3 regions of the Allobosea sp. Root670 genome follow, and region 1 is predicted to be linked to each of the others. Evidence: riboswitches for the same ligand, from Rfam matches in the RefSeq annotation. Region 1 holds a riboswitch; each other region holds the start of a gene.

Evidence for each region. A riboswitch is a leader RNA that binds a small molecule or an ion and turns the genes downstream of it on or off. The one in region 1 is predicted to bind thiamine pyrophosphate.
Region 2: linked by a shared signal. The riboswitch ahead of ASE61_RS15940 (long-chain fatty acid--CoA ligase) and the one ahead of thiO (glycine oxidase ThiO) in region 1 are both predicted to bind thiamine pyrophosphate.
Region 3: linked by a shared signal. The riboswitch ahead of thiC (phosphomethylpyrimidine synthase ThiC) and the one ahead of thiO (glycine oxidase ThiO) in region 1 are both predicted to bind thiamine pyrophosphate.

The regions. Positions count from the first base shown of each region.
Region 1 is NZ_LMJU01000001.1:474,747-481,948, reverse strand. Features, by position in the region: gene putA (trifunctional transcriptional regulator/proline dehydrogenase/L-glutamate gamma-semialdehyde dehydrogenase) at 1-3,509, opposite strand, end outside; gene ASE61_RS02155 (Lrp/AsnC family transcriptional regulator) at 3,676-4,134, shown strand; tRNA gene ASE61_RS02150 (tRNA-Ser) at 4,357-4,447, opposite strand; TPP riboswitch at 4,660-4,761, shown strand; gene thiO (glycine oxidase ThiO) at 4,839-5,834, shown strand; gene thiS (sulfur carrier protein ThiS) at 5,818-6,015, shown strand; gene ASE61_RS02135 (thiazole synthase) at 6,017-6,787, shown strand; gene ASE61_RS02130 (thiamine phosphate synthase) at 6,802-7,202, shown strand, end outside.
Region 2 is NZ_LMJU01000016.1:110,367-117,568, reverse strand. Features, by position in the region: gene ASE61_RS15950 (ABC transporter ATP-binding protein) at 1-613, opposite strand, end outside; gene ASE61_RS15945 (acyl-CoA reductase) at 603-2,051, opposite strand; gene ASE61_RS15940 (long-chain fatty acid--CoA ligase) at 2,057-3,133, opposite strand; TPP riboswitch at 3,220-3,350, opposite strand; gene rfbA (glucose-1-phosphate thymidylyltransferase RfbA) at 3,444-4,319, opposite strand; gene rfbD (dTDP-4-dehydrorhamnose reductase) at 4,322-5,227, opposite strand; gene rfbC (dTDP-4-dehydrorhamnose 3,5-epimerase) at 5,227-5,784, opposite strand; gene rfbB (dTDP-glucose 4,6-dehydratase) at 5,797-6,852, opposite strand; partial or broken gene ASE61_RS27190 (3-oxoadipyl-CoA thiolase) at 7,088-7,202, opposite strand, start outside.
Region 3 is NZ_LMJU01000021.1:21,925-29,126, forward strand. Features, by position in the region: gene ASE61_RS27520 (OmpA family protein) at 1-898, shown strand, start outside; gene ASE61_RS26730 (hypothetical protein) at 1,072-1,344, shown strand; gene ASE61_RS25050 (hypothetical protein) at 1,393-1,590, shown strand; TPP riboswitch at 1,661-1,765, shown strand; gene thiC (phosphomethylpyrimidine synthase ThiC) at 1,845-3,722, shown strand; gene ASE61_RS25060 (hydroxyethylthiazole kinase) at 3,719-4,459, shown strand; gene ASE61_RS25065 (hypothetical protein) at 4,526-5,386, opposite strand; gene dnaK (molecular chaperone DnaK) at 5,720-7,202, shown strand, end outside.

The DNA of each region.
Region 1 (7,202 bases):
GTATCGCCCTCGACCAGCGCGCCAGAGAACGGGCCGTCGGCCTCCCAATCGGAAGTCCAGCTCACGCGCGCTTCCACCGCAGCCGGCAGGCCCGACAGCGCGCCCTTCAGCCCGGAAGCTGCGTCGATGACGAGCTGATTGCCGGTCGCCAGCGCCGCCGCGACCTGCCGATGGAGGCCTGCTTCCGTCTGCGGTGCGAGCAGGATGCGGCCGCGCGGGTGCAGCGCATAGAGATTGCGCTCGCCGACCGGGCCGGCCAGCTCGACATGCAAGCCCAGCGCCGAATGGCCGCCGGTCTCGCGGGCGGCATCCGCTTCCGCCTTCAGCCCCTTGCTCGCGAGCCAGGCGGCATATTCGAGCAGCGCCGGATCGATATGGACCGAGCTGTGCTGGGGCGGCACCGGCGCCTTGCGCACAAGGCGTCGGATATAGAGCGGCCCGCCGGCCTTCGGCCCGGTGCCGGAGAGGCCACGGCCGCCGAAGGGCTGCACGCCGACGACGGCGCCGATGATGTTGCGGTTCACATAGAGATTGCCCGCCTTGATGCGGCTGGTGACATGGGCGATCGTCTCGTCGAGCCGCGTATGCAGGCCGAAGGTCAGGCCGTAGCCGGAGCCGTTGACCTCGTCGATCAGCTTGTCGAGATCCTCGCGCTCATAGCGGATGACGTGCAGGACCGGCCCAAAGACCTCGCGCTTCAGGTCGGTCAGGCTCTTCAGTTCGACGATGGTCGGCGGCACGAAGGTGCCCTTCACCGCGCTCTCCGGCAGCGGGAGCTGCTCGACCTTGCGGCCGAGGCCGCGCATGCGCGCGACATGCTCGTCGATCTCGCGCTGGGCACCCTCGCTGATCACCGGGCCGATATCGACACTGAGCTTGTCGGTGCGGCCGATGGTGAGTTCCTTGAGCGCGCCCTGCAGCATGTGCAGCGTGCGGTCGGCGATGTCCTGCTGCAGGCAGAGCACGCGCAGGGCCGAGCAGCGCTGGCCGGCGCTGTCGAAGGCCGAGGCGATGACGTCGGCGACGACCTGCTCGGCCAGCGCGGAGGAATCGACGATCATGCCGTTCTGGCCGCCGGTCTCGGCGATCAGCGGGATCGGCTTACCCTCGGCCGAGAGGCGCTCCGCCAACTGGGCCTGGATGCCGCGCGCGACCTCGGTCGAGCCGGTGAACATCACGCCCGCCGTCTCCGCCGCGCCGACCAGAGCGGCGCCGAGGCGCCCGCTGCCCGGCGTGAACTGCAGGGCGCCGCGCGGGACGCCGGCCTCATGCAGGATCTTGACGCTCTCATGCGCGATGATCGGGGTGACGCCCGCGGGCTTGGCCATCACCGCGTTGCCCGCGACCAGCGCTGCGGCGACCTGCCCGGTGAAGATCGCCAGCGGGAAGTTCCACGGGCTGATGCAGACGATCGGCCCGAGCGGCGCATGCGCCGGGCCCAGCGTCTTGCGCGCCTGGTCGGCATAATAGCGCAGGAAGTCGATGGCCTCGCGCACCTCGCTGATCGCGTTGGCAGCCGATTTGCCGGCCTCGCGCATGGCGATGCCCATCAGCGTCTCGATGCGCGCCTGCATGATGTCGGCGGCGCGGTCGAGGCAGGCGGCGCGTTCGGCCGGGGGCACGGCGGCCCAGGCCTTGCCGCCCTCGGCGGCGAGACGCGCGATCCTGGCGGCATCCTCGACCGCAAGCTCGGTGACCTGCCCGACGATGTCGGCATGATCCGCCGGGTTCAGGACCGGCCGCGTCGTGCCAGCGGCGGAGTTGTCCGCAAGCAGCGGCATGGCGTGCCAGCTCTGACCGACCGTCGCCGCGAGATTGCTCGCCAGCTCGGCCAGCGATGCTTCATTGGAGAGGTCAATGCCCTTCGAATTGGCGCGGTTGGCGCCGTAGAGGTCGCCCGGCAGCGCGATCTGGTCGTGCAGCATGCCGATGACCGGCATCGCCTCGACGACATCGACGGGATCGGCGACGAGCGAGTCGATCGTCACCTTCGGGTCCGAGATGCGGTTGACGAAGGACGAGTTCGCGCCGTTCTCGAGCAGGCGCCGCACGAGATAGGCGAGCAGCGTCTCATGCGTGCCGACCGGCGCATAGATGCGGCAGGGCCGGTCGAGATTGTCCTTGCCGACGACCTCGTCATAGAGCGGTTCGCCCATGCCGTGCAGGCACTGGAACTCGTATTTCCCGACGGCGAAGTCGCTGCCGGCGAGATGATAGATCGTCGCCAGCGTCTGGGCGTTATGCGTCGCGAATTGCGGGAAGATCGCGTCGGGCGCGGCCAGCAGTTTGCGGGCGCAGGCGACATAGGCGACGTCGGTATGGACCTTGCGGGTATAGACCGGGAAATCGGCGAGCCCGTCGACCTGGGCGCGCTTGATCTCGGCATCCCAATAGGCGCCCTTGACCAGGCGCACCATCATGCGCCGGCCGGAGCGGCGGGCGAGGTCGATGATCCAGTCGAGAACGAAGGGGCAGCGCTTGCCATAGGCCTGCACCACGAAGCCGAGGCCGTTCCAGCCTTGCAGCGCGTTATCGAAGCTCAGCGCCTCCAGCAGGTCGAGCGAGAGCTCCAGCCGGTCGGCTTCCTCGGCATCGATATTGAGACCGATATCGTAGCTCTTGGCGATCAGCGCGAGCTCGCGCACGAGCGGCAGAAGCTCCGACATCACCCGGCCGGCCTGCGCGCGGCTATAGCGCGGATGCAGGGCCGAGAGCTTGATCGAGATGCCCGGGCCTTCAAACACACCGCGCCCGTTCGCGGCCCGGCCAATGGCGTGGATCGCGTTCTCGTAGTCGCGGTAGTAGCGCGCGGCATCGGCGGCGGTGGTCGCGGCCTCGCCGAGCATGTCGTAGGAATAGCGGAAGCCGCGCGCCTCCAGCGGGCGGGCGCGCTTCAGCGCCTCGTCGATCGTCTCGCCGGTGACGAACTGCTCGCCCATCATCCGCATCGCCATGTCGACGCCGCGGCGGATCACCGGCTCGCCCGCGCGAGCGATGAGGCGCGTCAGGGCAGCGGCCAGGCTGCGATCATTGACGGTGGAGGTCAGCTTCCCGGTCACGACGAGGCCCCAGGTCGCGGCATTGACGAAGAGCGACTTGCCGCCGCCGACATGGGACTTCCAGTCGCCATCGGCGATCTTGTCGCGGATCAGCGCGTCGCGCGTCGCGGTGTCCGGGATGCGCAGCAGCGCCTCGGCGAGGCACATCAGCGCGACGCCTTCCTGGCTGGAGAGCGAATATTCCTGGACCAGCCCCTCGACGCCCGTGCCCTTGTGCTTGGCCCGCAACGCTTCGATCAGCTTGCGCCCCGTGCGCGCGATCTCCTGCTTGCTCGCTGGCGCCAGCTTCGCCGCTTCCAGCAAAGGCGGAAGGCATTCAGTCTCGGGACGGCGATAGGCGGCGGTGATCGCCTGGCGCAGCGCTGACTGCTCGCGGATCGGCGGAGCGAAGCCCTCGAAAGGCGCCGGGCTGGAGGCGGTGTTGGCGGCGGCAGCGGTGGCTTGGCTCATGGCTTGTCCCGGCGGGTTCGAACGCGACGGGCCGGGGGCGATACCCTCTCCCGTTCTTTGCGCGGGAGCTTATCATGAGCGCGATTCTCAGGCGGTCTAAATTTTGTTATCTTGCAGTCCGTTCAGACTTCAGATTTGAGGATTGCAAGTGAAAAAGCCTAAGGAAATGCCAATCGAAGGCGATCTGGACGCGCTGGATCGCAAGATCCTCGACGTGCTCAGGGAGGACGGCCGGATCTCGATCGCCGAGCTCGGCGCGCGGATCGGCCTCTCCAAGACGCCCTGCCAGATCCGGTTCCGCCGGCTTGTCGACGACGGCTATATCGAGGGCTTCCGGGCAACGCTCAACCCGGCGAAGCTGAAGCTCGATCACATCGCCTTCGCCGAGGTCAAGCTGTCCGACACCACGGAAAAGGCGCTGACGAAATTCAACGAGGAGGTCAAGAAGATCAGGGAGGTCGAGGAATGCCACATGATCGCGGGCCGCTTCGACTACCTCCTGAAGATCCGCACGCCGGATATCCGGCGCTACCGGGCCGTGCTGGGCGAGAAGATCTCGAACCTGCCCCATGTCGCGAACACCTCGACCAATGTCGCGATGGAAACGGTCAAGGAAACCTGGTGAGGCCCTCGCGCTTGCAGTGTCGGCATCGCCGGTCGGCGGCCCTGCTTGATCGCGACGACCCAATCCAGCCGCCGACCAGCGCACCTGCCGGGATGGGAGATCGCCGCAGCGATGAACAAGGCCCGACCGGACGCTCGCCGATGCATGAGAGTGCACGCGCCCGTGCGACGCAACCGCGTGCGAATTCAAGTTCAAGCGAACGAAGGAGGGGCAGAAAAAGAGTGGCGGAGACGGAGGGATTCGAACCCTCGATACCCTTGTGGGGTATGCTCATTTAGCAAACGAGTGCCTTCAGCCTCTCGGCCACGTCTCCGGCGAGAGGCTCTATGCCCGATTGCAGAGCCGTTTGACAAGCCTCGTCGGCAACTTCCTTCGCTTCGCCTGTGCATGCTCCTCAGTGGGCCACCGAGCACTCCCGTGTGAAGGGAGGGCACATCAGAAATTGGTCTCCGCAAAGCGGCGTCTCTGACAACCAAGCCCTGCGCCGGCTCGCCTTGCTCCGCCGCAGGGCAGCCATTAGATTGAGCCTGTCCGTTGGGGTGCCGAGAGGCTGAGAGGCGTGGTCAGCGCCAACCCATCGTACCTGATCCGGGTAATGCCGGCGAAGGGAACGGTCTTCGGCTCGCAGACACTTTGCTCGTGCCCAGGCCGCTGCCTTCCCGGGAGCAGGGAAGAGCATGACGGCAGAACGCCCTCATTCCAGCCTGAAGGTCGCGGTGGTCGGCGCTGGTGTCGTCGGCCTGGCCTGCGCCACCGAATTGCTGGCGCGCGGCGCACAGGTCACCATCCATGAGCGCGGTCCGCGCATCGGCGCCGAGGCCTGTTCCTGGTATGCCGGCGGCATGCTCGCCCCGTGGTGCGAGGGCGAGAGCGCCGAGGAGCCTGTGATCCGGCTCGGACAGCAGGCGGCCGATTGGTGGGAGCGCCATGCCGGCGGGGTCGTCCGCAACGGCACGCTCGTGGTCGCGCCGAGCCGGGATCGTTCGGAATTGCGCCGCTTCGGGCAGCGCACGAGCCATTTCGAGGAGATCGATGGCGATGCGGTCGCCGTGCTCGAGCCCGATCTCGCCGGACGGTTTTCGCGCGGCCTGTTCTTTGCGGGTGAAGGACATCTCGATCCGCGTGAAGCCATCGCCGCGCTGGCCGAGCGCCTCGTCGCGAACGGCGGCACAATCCATTTCGACAGCGCCGTCGAGCCCGTCGATCTCGATGCCGATATCGTCCTCGATTGCCGGGGGCTGGCGGCGCGTGATGTCCTGCCGGACCTGCGCGGCGTCAAGGGCGAGATGCTGCTGCTGCGCAGCGACGATATCAGCCTGTCGCGCCCTGTCCGGCTGCTGCATCCGCGCATTCCGCTCTACATCGTCCCGCGCGCGGACGGGCTCTTCATGGTCGGCGCGACGATGATCGAGAGCGGCGAGCGGCGTCGCATCTCCGCTCGCGCCATGCTGGAACTGCTCGGCGCCGCCTATGCGCTGCACCCTGCTTTCGGCGAGGCGGAGGTGGTCGAGATCGGCACCGATGCCCGCCCGGCCTTTCCCGACAACCTGCCGCGGCTGACGCGTCGCGGCCGGGTGATCCATGTCAACGGGCTCTATCGCCACGGCTTCCTGCTCAGTCCCGCCATGGCGCGGATGGCGGCGGATGCCGTGCTGAACCCGCAAGCAACACCGGAGATGCTGCATGACCTTGCTGCTTAACGGCGCCCCGCAGGACGTCGCGGCGAAGACGCTGGCCGAGGCACTGGCGGAGCTGGGCTTCGGCGGCCGCATCGTCGCGACCGCGGTGAACGGCGATTTCGTGCCGGCCCGCAAGCGCGCCGAAACGGCCCTGAGCGAAGGCGACCGCATCGAGATCGTCGCGCCGATGCAGGGAGGCTGAGATGGCATCCTTCTATGGCTTCGAGCCCGACAACCCGCTCTTCCTCGGCACCGCGCAATACCCGTCGCCCGCCATCCTGGCCGAGGCCGTGAAGCGCTCGGGCGCCGAGGTCGTCACCGTTTCGCTGCGGCGGGAATCGTCGGGCGGCGCAGGACAAGCCTTCTGGGCGCTGATCCGCGAGCTCGGCGTCAAGGTGCTCCCGAACACGGCCGGCTGCCACACCGTCAAGGAAGCCGTGACCACGGCGCAGATGGCGCGCGAGGTCTTCGGTACCGACTGGATCAAGCTCGAGGTGATCGGCGAGGACGACACGCTCCAGCCGGACGTGATCGCGCTGGTCGAGGCCGCGCGCATTCTCGCCGATGACGGCTTCAAGGTTTTTCCCTACACGACCGAGGATCTCGTGGTCGGCGGGCGCCTGCTCGATGCCGGCTGCGAGGTGCTGATGCCATGGGGTGCGCCGATCGGGTCGGGCAGGGGGCTCAACAACCCCTATGGCCTGCGCAGCCTGCGCCAGCATTTCCCGGATGTGCCGCTTGTCGTCGATGCCGGCATCGGCCTGCCGTCCCATGCCGCGCAGGCGATGGAGATGGGTTATGACGGCATCCTGCTCAATACCGCAGTCGCCAAGGCGGGCGATCCCGCCGCGATGGCGGAGGCCTTCTCGCTCGCCATCCGCGCCGGCCGCCAGGCTTTTGCCGCGCAACCGATCGAGGCGCGCGACATGGCCGCTCCCTCCACGCCCGTCATGGGCAAAGCCTTCCTGGCCTGAAAGACCGCTCCCGCATGAAGCTCGATCCGTTCTACCCCATCTTCGACAGCGCCGACTGGCTGGAGCGGATGCTGCCGCTCGGCGTCAAGCTGGTGCAGTTACGCGTCAAGGACCGGCCCGAGACCGAGGTCGCGCGTGAGATCGCGCGGGCGAAGACACTCTGCGCTGCGGCCGGCTGCGTGCTCGTCGTCAACGACTACTGGAAGCTCGCTATCGCCGAGGGCTGCGACTTCATCCATCTCGGCCAGGAGGATCTCGACGAGGCCGACCTCGATGCGATCCGCAAGGCCGGCCTCAAGCTCGGCATCAGCAGCCATGACGAGCCCGAGCTGGAGCGCGCGCTGGCGGCGAAGCCTGATTATGTCGCGCTCGGCCCGGTCTACCCGACCATCCTGAAGCAGATGCGCTTCGGCCC
Region 2 (7,202 bases), on a different contig from region 1:
AGACGGCCTCGCCGATATCATGCGTGACGAAGAGCGCGGTCGTGCCGTTGAGCGCGCAGAGGCGCAGCAGATCGTCCTGCAATTCCTCGCGCGTCAGGGCATCGAGCGCAGCGAAGGGCTCGTCGAGCAGCAGGAGATCGGGATTGCCGACCAGAGCGCGGGCGACCGCGACGCGGCTCTGCTGGCCGCCGGAAAGCTCGGCCGGGCGGCGCATCGCGAAATCCGCGAGGCCGACACGCTCAAGCAGGTCGAGCGCGGCATCCTTGTCGGCGATGGTCGGGCGGCGCTTCAGCGAGACCGGCAGCAGGACGTTGTCGAGCGCGCTCAGCCAGTCGAGCAGCGTCGGCGCCTGGAAGACGAAGCCGGCGTGTGGGCTCGGCCCGGCCAGTGCCTCGCCGCCGATGCGGATCGTGCCTTCGCTCGGCAGCAGCAGGCCGGCAGCGAGCTTGAGCAAGGTGGTCTTGCCGCAGCCGCTGCGGCCGAGCAGGCAATGGATCTCCCCGCGCGGGATCGTCCAGTCGATCGCATCGACAACGGCCGGGCCGGTCGCGTCATAGCGATAGCTGGTACGTTCGATCGTGACGAAATCGGTTTTGGTGGGGTCAGTCGACATAGGGCGCAAACCCTTCTGACGCGGCTTCGGCTGATTGTTCGATCTCGGTAAAGGTGACGAGGTCGAGCAGGCTGAAGCGCCCGTCATGGTGCCAGCCGGCCTCCGGCGCGGTCATGCGGCCGAGCGGGGCGATGCGGCTGACGCCGACTGCTGCGAGCTGCTCCGAAAGCCGGAACAGCCGCTCGGGCGCAGCAGCGACACCCGCCGTCTGCAGGAAGCTGCGATAGGGCGCGACGAGAGCAGGGACCTCGTCGAGGCTGTCGATCGCGACCAGCTTGAGCGTGCGGTTCAGGCCGGTCGGGCTCAGGGCTTCCGGCGTCTCGACATGGGCGACGCTCCAGGGATCGGACAGCTCGCCGAGAAGTTCGGCGGTGCCATCCATCGCGCGCGCCTCTTGCGCGCCGCGCCATGCCGCGATCGACGCCGCTTCGCCCTGCGACAAGGCACGGCGCGGATGGCGGGAGGAGAGGGTCGCCAGTTCCTGCGCGACATGGCGCGCGAACTCGGCCGGGCTGACCCGCCCGCCTTGCTCGACGAAGAGCATCTGCGGCGAGTAGCAGCCCTGCTGTTCGTAGCGGGTGACGTCATGCGCCGCGAGCCGCGCCAAGGCAGGAGTCTTGCGGCTGTCGAGCGCCTCTCGCGCGATCACGCCGAAGCCGATCTTGTGGCCATGCGGCAGGAAGCGGGTGGTGATCGGCAGCTTGGCGCGCAGCGCCGTCAGCGTCTCGTTGCCGCCATAGGCCATGACGGTATCGGCCGCGCGCAGGAAGGTGGGCTCGGCAGCCGCTTCGCCGCCTTTCCACCAGGTGATGGCGAGGCATTCACCGATCTCGGGATCGATCTCGGCGAGGAGGTTGGCGAACCAGCCGGCCGTCAGTGGTTCGGCCGAGGCGAGCTTGCCGATGTTGCCGGCCTTGACCAGCAAGCCGCAGATCAGGCTCCAGAGCGAGAGCGCGGGGACATTGCCGGCCCATACATGCAGCAGCAGGTCCGGGCCGTGGGCGCGCAGGTAGCCGCCCTTGGGCGTCGGCTGGAAACCGTCGAGCAGGCCGGGATTGGCGAAATCCTCGGCCAGGAAGCACAGGAGCTGCGGCTTGCGGAAGGTCTTGAGATAGCCGGTCAGGCCTAGCCGCACCGTCTCGCGGTCGTAGCCGGTGACGATCGGCAGAAGGTGCTCGGCCTTAAGCCGCAGTGGGTGTGAGCGGTCGAGCAGGCGCGCGATGGCGGCATCGATCGCCGTGACGATGCGGGCTGTCTCCATCCGCTTCAGCCGGGCGCGCGCGTTGTCGCGCACGTGAGCACAGAGCGCCGCGGCCTGCACTTCGTCGAGCTCCGGCAGCGCGATGGCGACGCTCTCGCCCCAGGCGCTATGGCTAACTTCGCGCCAACGCAGCGCCTCGCGGTTCAGGCTCGGCAGATGGCCCGCATGCTCGATCACCGTCGTCAGCCTCGTGCCGCTGCGAGGAATTCGGCGGCGGCGACCGAGCAGCCCTTCGAGGCCTCGCCATCGACGCGGCCGAGCAGCTTGAATCCACCCGGCACGATCTCGCCGGCATCCTCGGTCAGGATCGCCGCGACGCAGTTGAAATGGGCGAGGTCGTGATGGACGATCACGCCGCGTTGGCCCTCCGGCAGGTCGATGCCGGTGAGGGGATCGACGACGCGGCTGCGGATCCAGTGCGGGCCGGATTTGACCGACGGGCAGACGGCATTGCCGTCGTCATAGAGCTGTGAGCTCAGCTCGGTCATCCCGTACATGTTGATGCAGGACGCGCGCGGCACGCCGAAGGCAGCGCTGAGACCGTCATAGAATTCGTCGGGCCCAAGTTCGCGCGATTGGCCCTTGAAGCCGCCGGTATCGAGGATGCGGCTGCCCTCCGGCAGGGCGAAGCGCCGACCGCTCGCCGCGAGCGCGTCCAGCACGGGCACCAAGGAATAGCTCGCGCCCAGCAGGGCATAGGGCTCGCCGCTTGTCTCAGCCTGCTCCAGTGCCGACAGAAGACCGTCGAGATCGAGCCCGGCGGCGTTGATGAAAGTCTCGGAATCAGCCGTGCCGCATTCGCGCTTGGCGAGCGAGAGATAGGTGGCGAGCGAGGAATTCGGCAGCTCCGTCTCGTCGGGAAAGAGGATGCCCATGCGGATGTGCTCGCGGCCCTGCATGAAGTGCGCGCGGAAATTGACCAGCATCGAGCGCTTCCAGACGTCGAGCGTCGGATGGTAGCTGCGCCCACGAATGCCTTGCGTTGTACCGCTGGTCATGAAGACGCGTTCGGCGGCTTCCGGCAGGCTGCAGCTCAGCGTCAGGTCCTTGAAGGCGGTGATCGGTACGGCCGGGATGTCGCGCCAGCGCTTCACCGAGAGCGGCGTGCGGCCGCGCTGCAGGCAGAAGCGCTTATAGGGCTCGTTGTTGCGGAACTGATAGGCGAAGACCTTGAGCGCCATCGCCTCGAACTCGGCTTCCGACGCGTCGGGAAGCGCGATGAATGCCGATAGCGCCGCGATGATCTCGGCTTGCGTCACTTGAAGCCACTCCGTTCGGACGCAGACGGGCAAGCCGGAGCGTCGATCGCTGGAGGATCACGAGCGCAAGCTGGAATCAGGGCCTCAAGGCCGCATGTCCCGCATCCCTACGCCGGTATGATCCGGATCAGGTTCGGAGGGTCACCGCGTTGCCTAAGGCTCGAAAGCCCAGCCGGCGGAATCTCAGCCTCCTAGCGAGGCCCCCCTGGGAACGGGAGCAGATGACGAGCGGCGGGCCTTGCTGTCAAGCGATAACGGAGCGGGGCGGGTATCCGTAAGGGGCTTGCCGAGAGAGCCCGGCATCTCCCGCTCAGCCGGCGATATCCCGGGCCATCCGCATGAGGTACTGGCCGTAATCGCCCTTGGCGAGCTTCTCGCCGAGCCGTGTCAGCTGCGCCGTCGAGATCCAGCCCTGTCGTGCCGCGATCTCTTCGGGGCAGGCGATGCGCAGGCCCTGGCGGCTTTCGAGGGTCCGGACGAACTCGCCGGCTTCCAGCAGGCTGTCGGGCGTGCCGGTATCGAGCCAGGCGAAGCCGCGGCCCATCGATTCCACCGAGAGCTGGCCGCGCTCCAGATAGATCCGGTTGACGTCGGTGATTTCGAGCTCGCCGCGCGCCGAGGGCTCCAGCGACCGGGCGATCTCGACCACCTCGGCATCGTAGAAGTAAAGGCCGGTGACGGCCCAGCTCGACTTGGGAACCTCGGGCTTTTCCTCGATCGAAACCGCCTTGCCGGTCTGGTCGAAGGCGACGACGCCGTACCGCTCGGGATCGCTGACATGGTAGGCGAAGACAGTGGCGCCCTGCTCGCGCGCCTTGGCTCGCGCCATCATCGCGGGCAGGGAATGGCCATAGAACAGGTTGTCGCCGAGAACGAGAGCGGAGGGCTCGCCGGCGACGAAATCGGCGCCGATCAGGTAGGCCTGCGCCAGCCCGCCGGGATGCGGCTGCTCGGCATAGGTGAGGCTCATGCCCCAGTCGGAGCCGTCGCCGAGCAGGCGCTTGAAATGCGGCAGATCGTGCGGCGTCGAGATGATCAGGACGTCGCGGATGCCGGCGAGCATCAGCGTCGAGAGCGGATAGTAGATCATCGGCTTGTCGTAGACGGGCAGGAGCTGCTTCGACATCGCCAGCGTCATCGGGTGCAGCCGGGTGCCGGAACCGCCGGCCAGGATGATGCCCTTCATCGTTAACTCTGGTCCTTGGCCTGATCTTCGAGAAGTCGTGCGACGCAAAGCCGGAGCGAGCTTTGCCATTCCGGCAGCCGCACCTCATGGGCGAGCGCGAGCTTGCTGCAATCGAGCCGGGAATTGGGGGGCCGGCGCGCCGGCGTCGGATAATCGGCCGTGGCGATGCGCCTGACCCTGACCGGTGCGCCGCCATGCCGTTCGCGCTCGGCGAAGATCGCCTCGGCGACATCGGCCCAGACGGCTTCGCCCGCCGCGCTCATGTGGAACACGCCGCGCAAGTCCGCATCATCCGCCCGCGCAGTCAGGTTGCGCGCCACGGTGAAGATCACATCGGCGATGTCGAGCGCGCTGGTCGGGCATCCCGCCTGGTCGGCGACGACGCCGACCTCGTCGCGCGTTTCGGCGAGGCGCAGCATCGTCTTGACGAAGTTCTTGCCGAAGGGGCTGTAGATCCAGGCCGTGCGCAGGATGGCGTGGTTGTCGGTGGCGGCCGCGACCGCCCGTTCGCCGGCGAGCTTGCTCGCGCCATAGGCCGAGATAGGGCCGGTCGCATCGTCTTCGCGATAGGGCCGGTCGAGCCCGCCGTCGAAGACATAATCGGTCGAGAGCTGGATCATGGGGATGCCCAACGCCGCTGCGGCACGCGCCGCTTCGCCGGCAGCCTCGCCATTGACGCGCATGGCGAGTTCGGGCTCGCTCTCGGCCTGATCCACGGCGGTATAGGCGGCCGTGTTGACGATCACGTCGGGCCTCGCCGAACGCAGCGCCGGCGCGACCGTCTTCGGGACGGCGAGGTCGAGATCGGGCCGGCGCAGCGCGATGACCTCGACGCCGACGGGCACGCGCTCCAGCATGGCGCAGACGACCTGGCCGGTCCAACCGGTGACGGCGATGCGAAGTGTCATCAGTCGAAATACCGCAGCATCTCGGCGAGGCGCGGATGCTTGCGGTCCTTGTCGGAGAGGGTGAGGCCCGAGAGGGGCAGGCGCCAGTCGATGCCGAGCGCCGGGTCGTCGAAGGCAAGGCCGTGGTCGTTCTCGGGCGCGTAAGGAGCGGTGACCTTGTAGAGCACCTCGGTATCCGGCTCGAGCGTGACGAAGCCATGGGCGAAGCCGATGGGGACGAGGAGCTGCCTCCAGTTCTCGGCGGAGAGCTCGACCGCGACATGCTTGCCGAAGCTGGGCGAGGAGGCTCGGATATCGACGGCGACATCGAGGATGCGCCCGCGCGTGACCCGCACCAGCTTGTCCTGCGCGCAGGGCGGGGACTGGAAATGCAGGCCGCGCAGCGTTCCGACCGGGGCCGACAGAGACTGATTGTCCTGAACGAAATCGAGATCGAGCCCAGCCTCGGCAAAGGCGTTGCGGCTCCAGGTTTCCGAGAAGAAACCGCGATGGTCACCGAACTTCTTCGGCGTGACGATCTTGACGGCGGGGATCGCCGTGTCTTCGACGTTCAGCATGTCTTCTCCCGCTCAGGCCGCGCCGAGGCGTTCGCCACGATAGGTGCCGGAACGGATGTCGCCCCACCATGTCGGATTGGCGAGATACCATTCGACCGTGCGGCGCAGGCCCGTTTCGAAGGTCTCCTTCGGCGCCCAGCCGAGCTCGCGGCCGATCTTGCCGGCGTCGATCGCATAGCGTGCATCATGGCCCGGCCGGTCGGTGACATAGCTGATCAGGCGTTCGCGCGGACCCTTCGAGTCGGGTCGGAGTTCGTCGAGGATGGCGCAGATCGCCTGGACCACCTCGATATTGGTCTTCTCGTTATGGCCGCCGATATTGTAGCTCTCGCCGAGCTTGCCGGCGGTGGCGACGGTGAGCAGCGCATCGGCATGGTCGTCGACATAGAGCCAGTCGCGCACATTGAGCCCGTTGCCGTAGACCGGCAGCGGCTTCCCCTCGAGCGCATTGATGATCATCAGCGGGATCAGCTTCTCCGGGAAGTGGTATGGCCCGTAATTGTTCGAGCAGTTGGTCATCACCACCGGCAGGCCGTAGGTATGGTGCCAGGCGCGGGCGAGATGGTCCGACGCCGCCTTGGAGGCGGAGTAGGGCGAGTTCGGTTGATAGGCCGTGTCCTCGTGGAAGAAGCCGTCGCTACCCAGCGAACCGAAGACCTCGTCGGTCGAGATATGGTGGAAGCGGAAGCGCCCCTTGCGATCTTCCGGCAGCCCTTGGAAATGCCGCAGCGCTTCCTGAAGCAGGGTGAACGAGCCGACGACATTGGTCTCGATGAAGGCGGCCGGCCCGTCGATCGAGCGGTCGACATGGCTCTCGGCGGCGAGATGCATGACGATATCGGGCCGGAAATCGGCGAAGATCGCCTTCATCCGCTCACTGTGGCCGATATCGGCCTGCTCGAAGCGATAGCGGTTGCTGCCGGAGACCGGCTCCAGCGAGGCGAGGTTGCCGGCATAGGTCAGCTTGTCGACGACGCAGACCTCGTGCTCCGTCTCGCCGATCAGCTTGCGCACCACCGCCGAGCCGATGAAGCCGGCGCCGCCGGTCACGAGAAATCTCAGAGGCATAAGGGGTAATCCTGGCGGCCGTGATCGCGAAGGCGCGGAGAATGAGCGGACGAGGCGCACGCGCCCGGATCGGCGGTTCTGGCCGTCGGTCTCAACTCATACCCCCCTTTTCACCCTGCGGCCCTATCATGAACTGCCTTCGCGCGACAGCGAAACGCCCGAACCGCGGCGAAACAAAGGCCCTTATGGTTAGGGGCGGAGCCTGTGGTGCGGGAGAAAATAGCCGTGACGGCGCTTACGCCCGTTCCAGCGCGACGGCGATACCCTGGCCGACGCCGATGCACATGGTCGCCAGCGCGCGCTGCTTGCCGGTCAGGGACAGCTCCAGCGCGGCGGTGCCGGTGATGCGG
Region 3 (7,202 bases), on a different contig from region 1:
GGGCGCCGAGCGCTTCGACGACATCCGTCGCGAGCGGCGGGAGCAGCGCGAGGGCGACCTCACCATCATCCGCGAGCCTGGCCGCACCATCATCCGCGACGATGACGGCCGCGCCATCATCCGCCGCGACGAGGACCAGCGCTTCCGCGATCTCGGCTGGCAGGGCCGCTCCGAACGCCGTGGCGACGAGAACCGCACGATCTTCGAGCGCCCTGACGGCACGCGGATCGTCACCGTCACGGACGAGCAGGGCCGGCTGATCCGCCGCACGCGCATCGACCGCGACAACCGCGAGGTGATCATTATCGACAACACGCTGCGCGACCGTCCGGGGCGCTTTGCCGACGATGTCGTCGTGCTGCCGCCGCCACCGCTGCCGATCCCGCGTGAGCGCTATATCGTCGATGCGGACCAGGCCGACGAGGACCTGATCTACGAGACGATCACCGCCCCGCCGATCGCCGCGATTCCGCGCCGATACACGCTGGACGAGGTCCGCTACTCGCCGGATCTGCGCGCCCGCATGCGCAGCGTCGATATCGATACGATCAATTTCGATACCGGCTCCTGGCAGGTGGGGCAGGATCAGGCGCGCCGCCTTTCGGTGATCGCGGATTCGGTGAAGCGCGCCTTGCAGCGCTCGCCCAACGAGGTCTTCCTCGTCGAGGGCCACACCGACGCTGTCGGCGCCGATATCGACAATCTCTCGCTCTCCGATCGCCGGGCGCAGTCGGTCGCGGAGATCCTGACGCGCGACTTCCAGATCCCGCCGGAGAACCTGACGACCCAGGGCTATGGCGAGCAGTACCTGAAGCTGAACACGCAGGAGGCTTCCCGCGAGAACCGGCGCGTCACGCTCCGGCGCATCACGCCGCTGCTCAACGGCCAGAACCAGTGACACCCGGGCGGGGCGGCTTTCCAGGCAGCCCCGCTCTTCCGCAGGCGCAGGGAACACCCGTTCCCTGCGCCTGTTTCATTTGCGGAGGACAGAGCATTTTCAAGCGAGGTGAGCACCGGTTCGCGTGAAGAAAATGCGACAAGCAATGGTCCAGGCCGAAGGGAGATGCCGCCATGAGAAAGTTCGTTCCGGTTCTGGCTGGATTACTGGCCGCCAGCCTGCCTGGTGCAGTGCCGGTGCAGGCCCAGACGGTATCGCCTCCGGCCAGGCCGCAGGCTCCCGGCGTGCCGCCGGCGCCGCGATCGGGGGAGGCGGCTCGTCCGGCGACGCCCAACACTGTGGCGCCCCGCGACGAAAAGCGCGGTACCGGCGAGGACAAGGCGCAGGTCCGGCCCGAGCGTGATCCGCCGATGCCCAAGCCGGTGCCCTCGATCATCGCACCTTGAGCAACCGGGTTGAGGATTTGGTAGGGTTGCCCGGCTAGGGTGCCCGCCATGAGCGACACTGTTTCACTTGCCCAGAGCATCGTCACGATGCAGGCCGCCTCGACCCAGCAGGCGCTGTCCGTCGAGATGCTCAGGCAGAATGCGCAGGCCGAGCAGGCTCTGGTCGCCATGCTCCAGCAGAGCGCCGAGCAGACGCAAGCCGCGCTGCCGGCCGGGCAGGGCACGCTGGTCGACCTGACTGTCTGAGCCCTCCGTCCTATCCGACCAGACCTTTGCACAGCCCGTTGCCAAGCGGCGGCGCTGCGCCTAACCTCGTCCGCGTTCCGAGGGGTGCCCGCAAGGGCTGAGACGGCTTTCGAAGCTGAACCCATCGAACCTGATCCGGGTCATACCGGCGGAGGGACTGGAACGCGGTGCAGCCTTGGCCTGCATCCGCATCACAGCGCTTGAACCGCTTCGACGCCGGATCTCCTGACCTGTACCAAGGAGGAGATCCCCTTATGAACGCCCACGCAAAACCCCAGAAGAACAGCGTCAAGACCGCTCCCCAGAGCGTGACGACCGGGCCGATCATCGGCTCGCGCAAGATCTATGTCGCCGCGCCCGAGCATCCCGAGATGCGCGTGCCCTTCCGCGAGGTCGTGCTGACGACCGATGCCGAGCCGCCGGTGCGGCTCTACGATCCGTCCGGGCCCTTCACCGAGACTGATGCGAAGATCGATCTCAATGCCGGCCTCAATCAGCCGCGCCGCGCCTGGCTCGATGCGCGTGGCTTCCAGACTGTGCCCGGACGCGCTGTGACGGCCGCCGATAACGGCCATATCAGCGAAGCGCAGCTCGTTCCCGCCTGTCCGGCTGAGCGTCCGATCCTCGAGGCGAAGCCAGGCCAGATGACGACGCAATACGAGTTCGCGAAGGCCGGCATCGTCACCCCCGAGATGATCTATGTCGCGCATCGCGAGAATCTCGGCCGGGCCGCCATGCTGGAGGGCGCGCGCGAACGCCATGCCGATGGCGAGAGCTTCGGCGCCAGCGTCCCGGAATTCGTCACGCCCGAATTCGTCCGCGACGAGATCGCGCGCGGCCGAGCGATCATCCCCGCGAATATCAACCACCCCGAGCTGGAGCCGATGGCGATCGGCCGCAATTTCCTGGTCAAGATCAACGCCAATATCGGCAACTCGGCTGTGACGTCGGGCGCCGCCGAGGAGGTCGAGAAGCTGGTCTGGGCGATCCGCTGGGGCGCCGACACGGTGATGGACCTCTCCACCGGCCGCAACATCCACAACATCCGTTCCTGGATCCTCAGGAATTCGCCGGTGCCGATCGGCACCGTGCCGATCTACCAGGCGCTGGAGAAGGTCGGCGGCGATCCGATCAAGCTCGACTGGGAGGTGTTCAAGGACACGCTGATCGAGCAGGCCGAGCAGGGCGTCGACTATTTCACCATCCATGCCGGCGTGCGCCTGCCTTACGTCCCGCTGACGGCGAACCGCGTCACCGGCATCGTCTCGCGCGGCGGCTCGATCATGGCGCGCTGGTGTCTGGCGCATCACAAGGAGAGCTTCCTCTACGAGCGCTTCGACGAGATCTGCGAGATCATGCGTCGCTACGACGTCTCGTTCTCGCTCGGCGACGGCCTGCGGCCCGGCTCGATCGCCGATGCCAATGACCGCGCCCAGTTCGCCGAACTGGAGACGCTGGGGGAACTCACCAAGATCGCCTGGGACAAGGGCTGCCAGGTGATGATCGAGGGTCCCGGCCATGTGCCGATGCACAAGATCAAGGAGAACATGGACAAGCAATTGCGCGAATGCGGCGAGGCGCCGTTCTACACGCTTGGACCGCTAACCACCGATATCGCGCCGGGCTATGACCACATCACCTCGGGCATCGGCGCGGCGATGATCGGCTGGTATGGCTGCGCCATGCTCTGCTACGTCACGCCGAAGGAGCATCTGGGTCTCCCGAACCGCGATGACGTCAAGACCGGCGTCATCACCTACCGGATCGCGGCCCATGCCGCCGATCTCGCCAAGGGCCATCCGGCCGCGAAGATCCGGGACGACGCGGTCAGCCGCGCCCGTTTCGACTTCCGCTGGGAGGACCAGTTCAACCTGGCGCTCGACCCCGATACGGCGCGCGAATTCCACGACGAAACCTTGCCGAAGGACGCCCACAAGGTCGCGCATTTCTGCTCGATGTGCGGCCCGAAATTCTGCTCGATGAAGATCACGCAGGATTTGCGCGCCGAGGTGCTGGCCATGGGTGAAAACGAGCGCAAGGCGCTGGAGGCGCTTGCAGACGAGGGCATGGCCGCCAAGTCGAAGGAATTCCTCGACAAGGGCGGCAGCATCTATCTACCTGCGGCAGAATGAGCGCTTTCAGCGAAAAGCTCGACGCCGCCGGCGTCGCATCGATCCTCGCGCGGGTGGCAGAACGCCGCCCGCGCGTCCATTGCCTGACCAATACGGTGGCGCAGAACGTCACCGCCAACATGCTGCTGGCTTTCGGGGCGGTGCCCTCGATGGCCGGTCACCCCGACGAGGTCGCGGCCGTCGCGGCGGGCGCCGGCGCGATCCTGATCAATCTCGGCACGATCAGCCCGGAGGGCGAGCGGGCCATCCCGAAGCTACTGGCCGTGGCGCAGGAGCACCGCATTCCACTGGTGCTCGACCCCGTCTTCGTCGAGCTTTCGCCCCTGAGATTGCGGCTGGTCGGCGACGTCCTGGCATCGTTCGACGTGCTGGTGCGCGGCAATGCCACCGAAATGGCCGTGCTGGAGCCGCTTTTCGGACTGAGGCGGGATATCGTGCGCGTCACCACCGGCGCGGTCGACCGGATCGAGACCGAAGGCCGGAGCCTGTCGGTGGCGCATGGCCATGCGTGGATGACGAAGGTCACCGGCCTCGGCTGCGCATCGAGCGCGCTGGTCGCGGCTTGCCGAGCGGTAGAGCCTGACCCGGTGATCGCGGCGGCGGCAGCGCTCACGGCCTATGGTATCGCCGGCGAGATCGCGGCCGAACGGGCCACCGGGCCCGGCAGCTTCGCGATGCATCTGATCGATGCGCTCGCCGGGCTCGACGAGGCCGCTCTGGCGGCCCGGATGAGCTGAAGCCACCGCTGTCATGCCGCAGCGCAGACACGGGATGACAGCGCTCTATGACAGTGCTCTGCCCCGCTATTGCGTCGGCGTCAGCGAGAGCGGCGCAGGCTTCGGGCGTGGCCTCGGCTTGGTCGCGGCGGTCTTCGGCTCGGTGTTGAGGCCGAGCCGGGCGCGCAGCGAGGCGGCCCGCGCCTCGGTGACCCGCGCGCCGCAGAAGCCGAACTGGCCCTCGCGCTGGAAATCCCGGCAGATCATCTCGCGCTCGGCCGAGAAGCCGGCCTGCTCGCGCGCGAGCACGCGCTGCTCGATGGCGTCGGATTTGGCGGTCAGCGTCCGGTAGCCCTCGCGCACGGCGCGCTCGGCGACGCCGCGCGCGCGCTCGATCTCCTTGGCCTGCCCTGAAACCAGGCGCGCATCGGGGCCCCACAGCCCGCGCGGGTCGATCCGGCATTGCGCGGCCTGGACGACGCAGGGCTCCGTCGGCTCGACCACGAGGAAGGCGCCGTCGAGCACGTCGAAGACGATTGGGCAGATCGGCGCCTCCAGCCGGTAACGCGGCACGCCGGCCGGGCGCCCGAGCGCCGTGACGGGGAGAGGCGCGTCGCCGAAGGAGACGGCGCAGGGCTCGACGAGGTTCGTGCTCTGGAAGCCGTCGAGATTGAGCTTGAGGCCATAGCCCGTCGCCGTCTTCGAGAACACCGCCTCGCCGTGATGGCCGTGGCGGTGCAGGGTCTTGCCGATGATGGCATCCTCGCCGGCCACCTTGATGGCGGGCATGCTGGGCGGGCGCGGCGCTGCCGGGGCGCCGGGCCGGGAGGGCGCGGCCTGCTGGGTTCCGGGCGCGTTGAACGGCTGGGCGCCGGGCAATTGCAGCGGCTGTGCATGCGCCACGGTTGCGGTCGTGGCGAGGGCTATCGAGGCCAGGATAAGGCGCATCGGTCGAGTCATGGCGGCCCAGTGAAGCCTGAACGGCCTTTCTGCATGCAGGCGCGAGCCGGGTTAGACAAGGACGGGAAGGCCACACCCGGCCGGAAAGCGCGTTTCGCGGGCAGCCCGGCCGGTGCTCCCCGTTGCTTAATCGGCTCGCCTGTCTTGCAAGGGGTGGAACACCCTCACTATATACGCCGCCAAGGGGCGGTTTAACCACCGTCAAACGTGGAATGCCGGTTTCGTTCGCCGCTGAAGCGGGGGCGATCCGGTCCATGGGCCGGCAGGCGACGGACAACCGTCGCAGGCCGGCGATCTGCTCAATCGAAAGGGATCCCATCCATGGGTAAAGTCATTGGTATCGACCTCGGCACGACCAACAGCTGCGTTGCAGTGATGGAAGGCTCGACGCCCAAGGTCATCGAGAATTCGGAAGGCGCGCGCACCACGCCCTCCATCGTCGCCATCACGGATGACGGCGAACGCCTTGTCGGCCAGCCTGCGAAGCGCCAGGCCGTCACCAACCCGGAGCGCACCTTCTTCGCCATCAAGCGCCTCATCGGCCGGACCTTCGACGATCCGATGACGCAGAAGGACCTGAAGCTCGTTCCCTACAAGATCAAGAAGGCCTCCTCGGGCGACGCCTGGGTCGAAGCCGACGGCAAGGACTATTCGCCGTCGCAGATCTCGGCCTTCACGCTGACCAAGATGAAGGAGACGGCGGAGGCCTATCTCGGCCAGCCCGTCACTCAGGCCGTCATCACGGTCCCCGCCTATTTCAACGACGCCCAGCGCCAGGCGACGAAGGATGCCGGCCGCATCGCCGGCCTCGAGGTGCTGCGCATCATCAACGAGCCGACCGCGGCTGCGCTGGCCTATGGCCTCGACAAGAAGCAGGCCGGCACGATCGCGGTCTATGACCTCGGCGGCGGCACCTTCGACGTCTCGATCCTCGAGATCGGCGACGGCGTCTTCGAGGTGAAGTCGACCAATGGCGACACCTTCCTCGGCGGCGAGGACTTCGACATGCGCCTGGTCGAGTACCTGGCGGACGAGTTCAAGCGCGAGCAGGGCATCGACCTGAAGAAGGACAAGCTTGCTCTCCAGCGCCTGAAGGAAGCGGCGGAGAAGGCCAAGATCGAGCTCTCGACCACGGCCCAGACCGAGATCAACCTGCCCTATATCACGGCGGATGCCTCGGGCCCGAAGCACCTCGCCATCAAGCTCTCGCGCGCCAAGTTCGAGAGCCTGGTCGACGATCTCGTCCAGCGCACCATCGAGCCCTGCAAGAAGGCGCTCAAGGATGCCGGCCTGTCGGCGGGCCAGATCGACGAGGTCGTCCTCGTCGGCGGCATGACCCGCATGCCGAAGGTGCAGGAGGTCGTGAAGCAGTTCTTCGGCAAGGAGCCGCACAAGGGCGTCAATCCTGACGAGGTCGTCGCCATCGGCGCCGCGGTTCAGGCCGGCGTGCTGCAGGGCGACGTCAAGGACGTGCTGCTGCTCGACGTGACCCCGCTCTCGCTCGGCATCGAGACGCTGGGCGGCGTCTTCACGCGTCTGATCGACCGCAACACCACGATCCCGACCAAGAAGAGCCAGGTCTTCTCCACCGCCGAGGACAACCAGAACGCGGTGACGATCCGGGTCTTCCAGGGCGAGCGCGAGATGGCGGCCGACAACAAGCTGCTCGGCCAGTTCGACCTGATGGGCATTCCGCCGTCCCCGCGCGGCATGCCGCAGATCGAGGTGACCTTCGACATCGACGCCAACGGCATCGTGTCCGTGACGGCGAAGGACAAGGCCACCAACAAGGAGCAGCAGATCA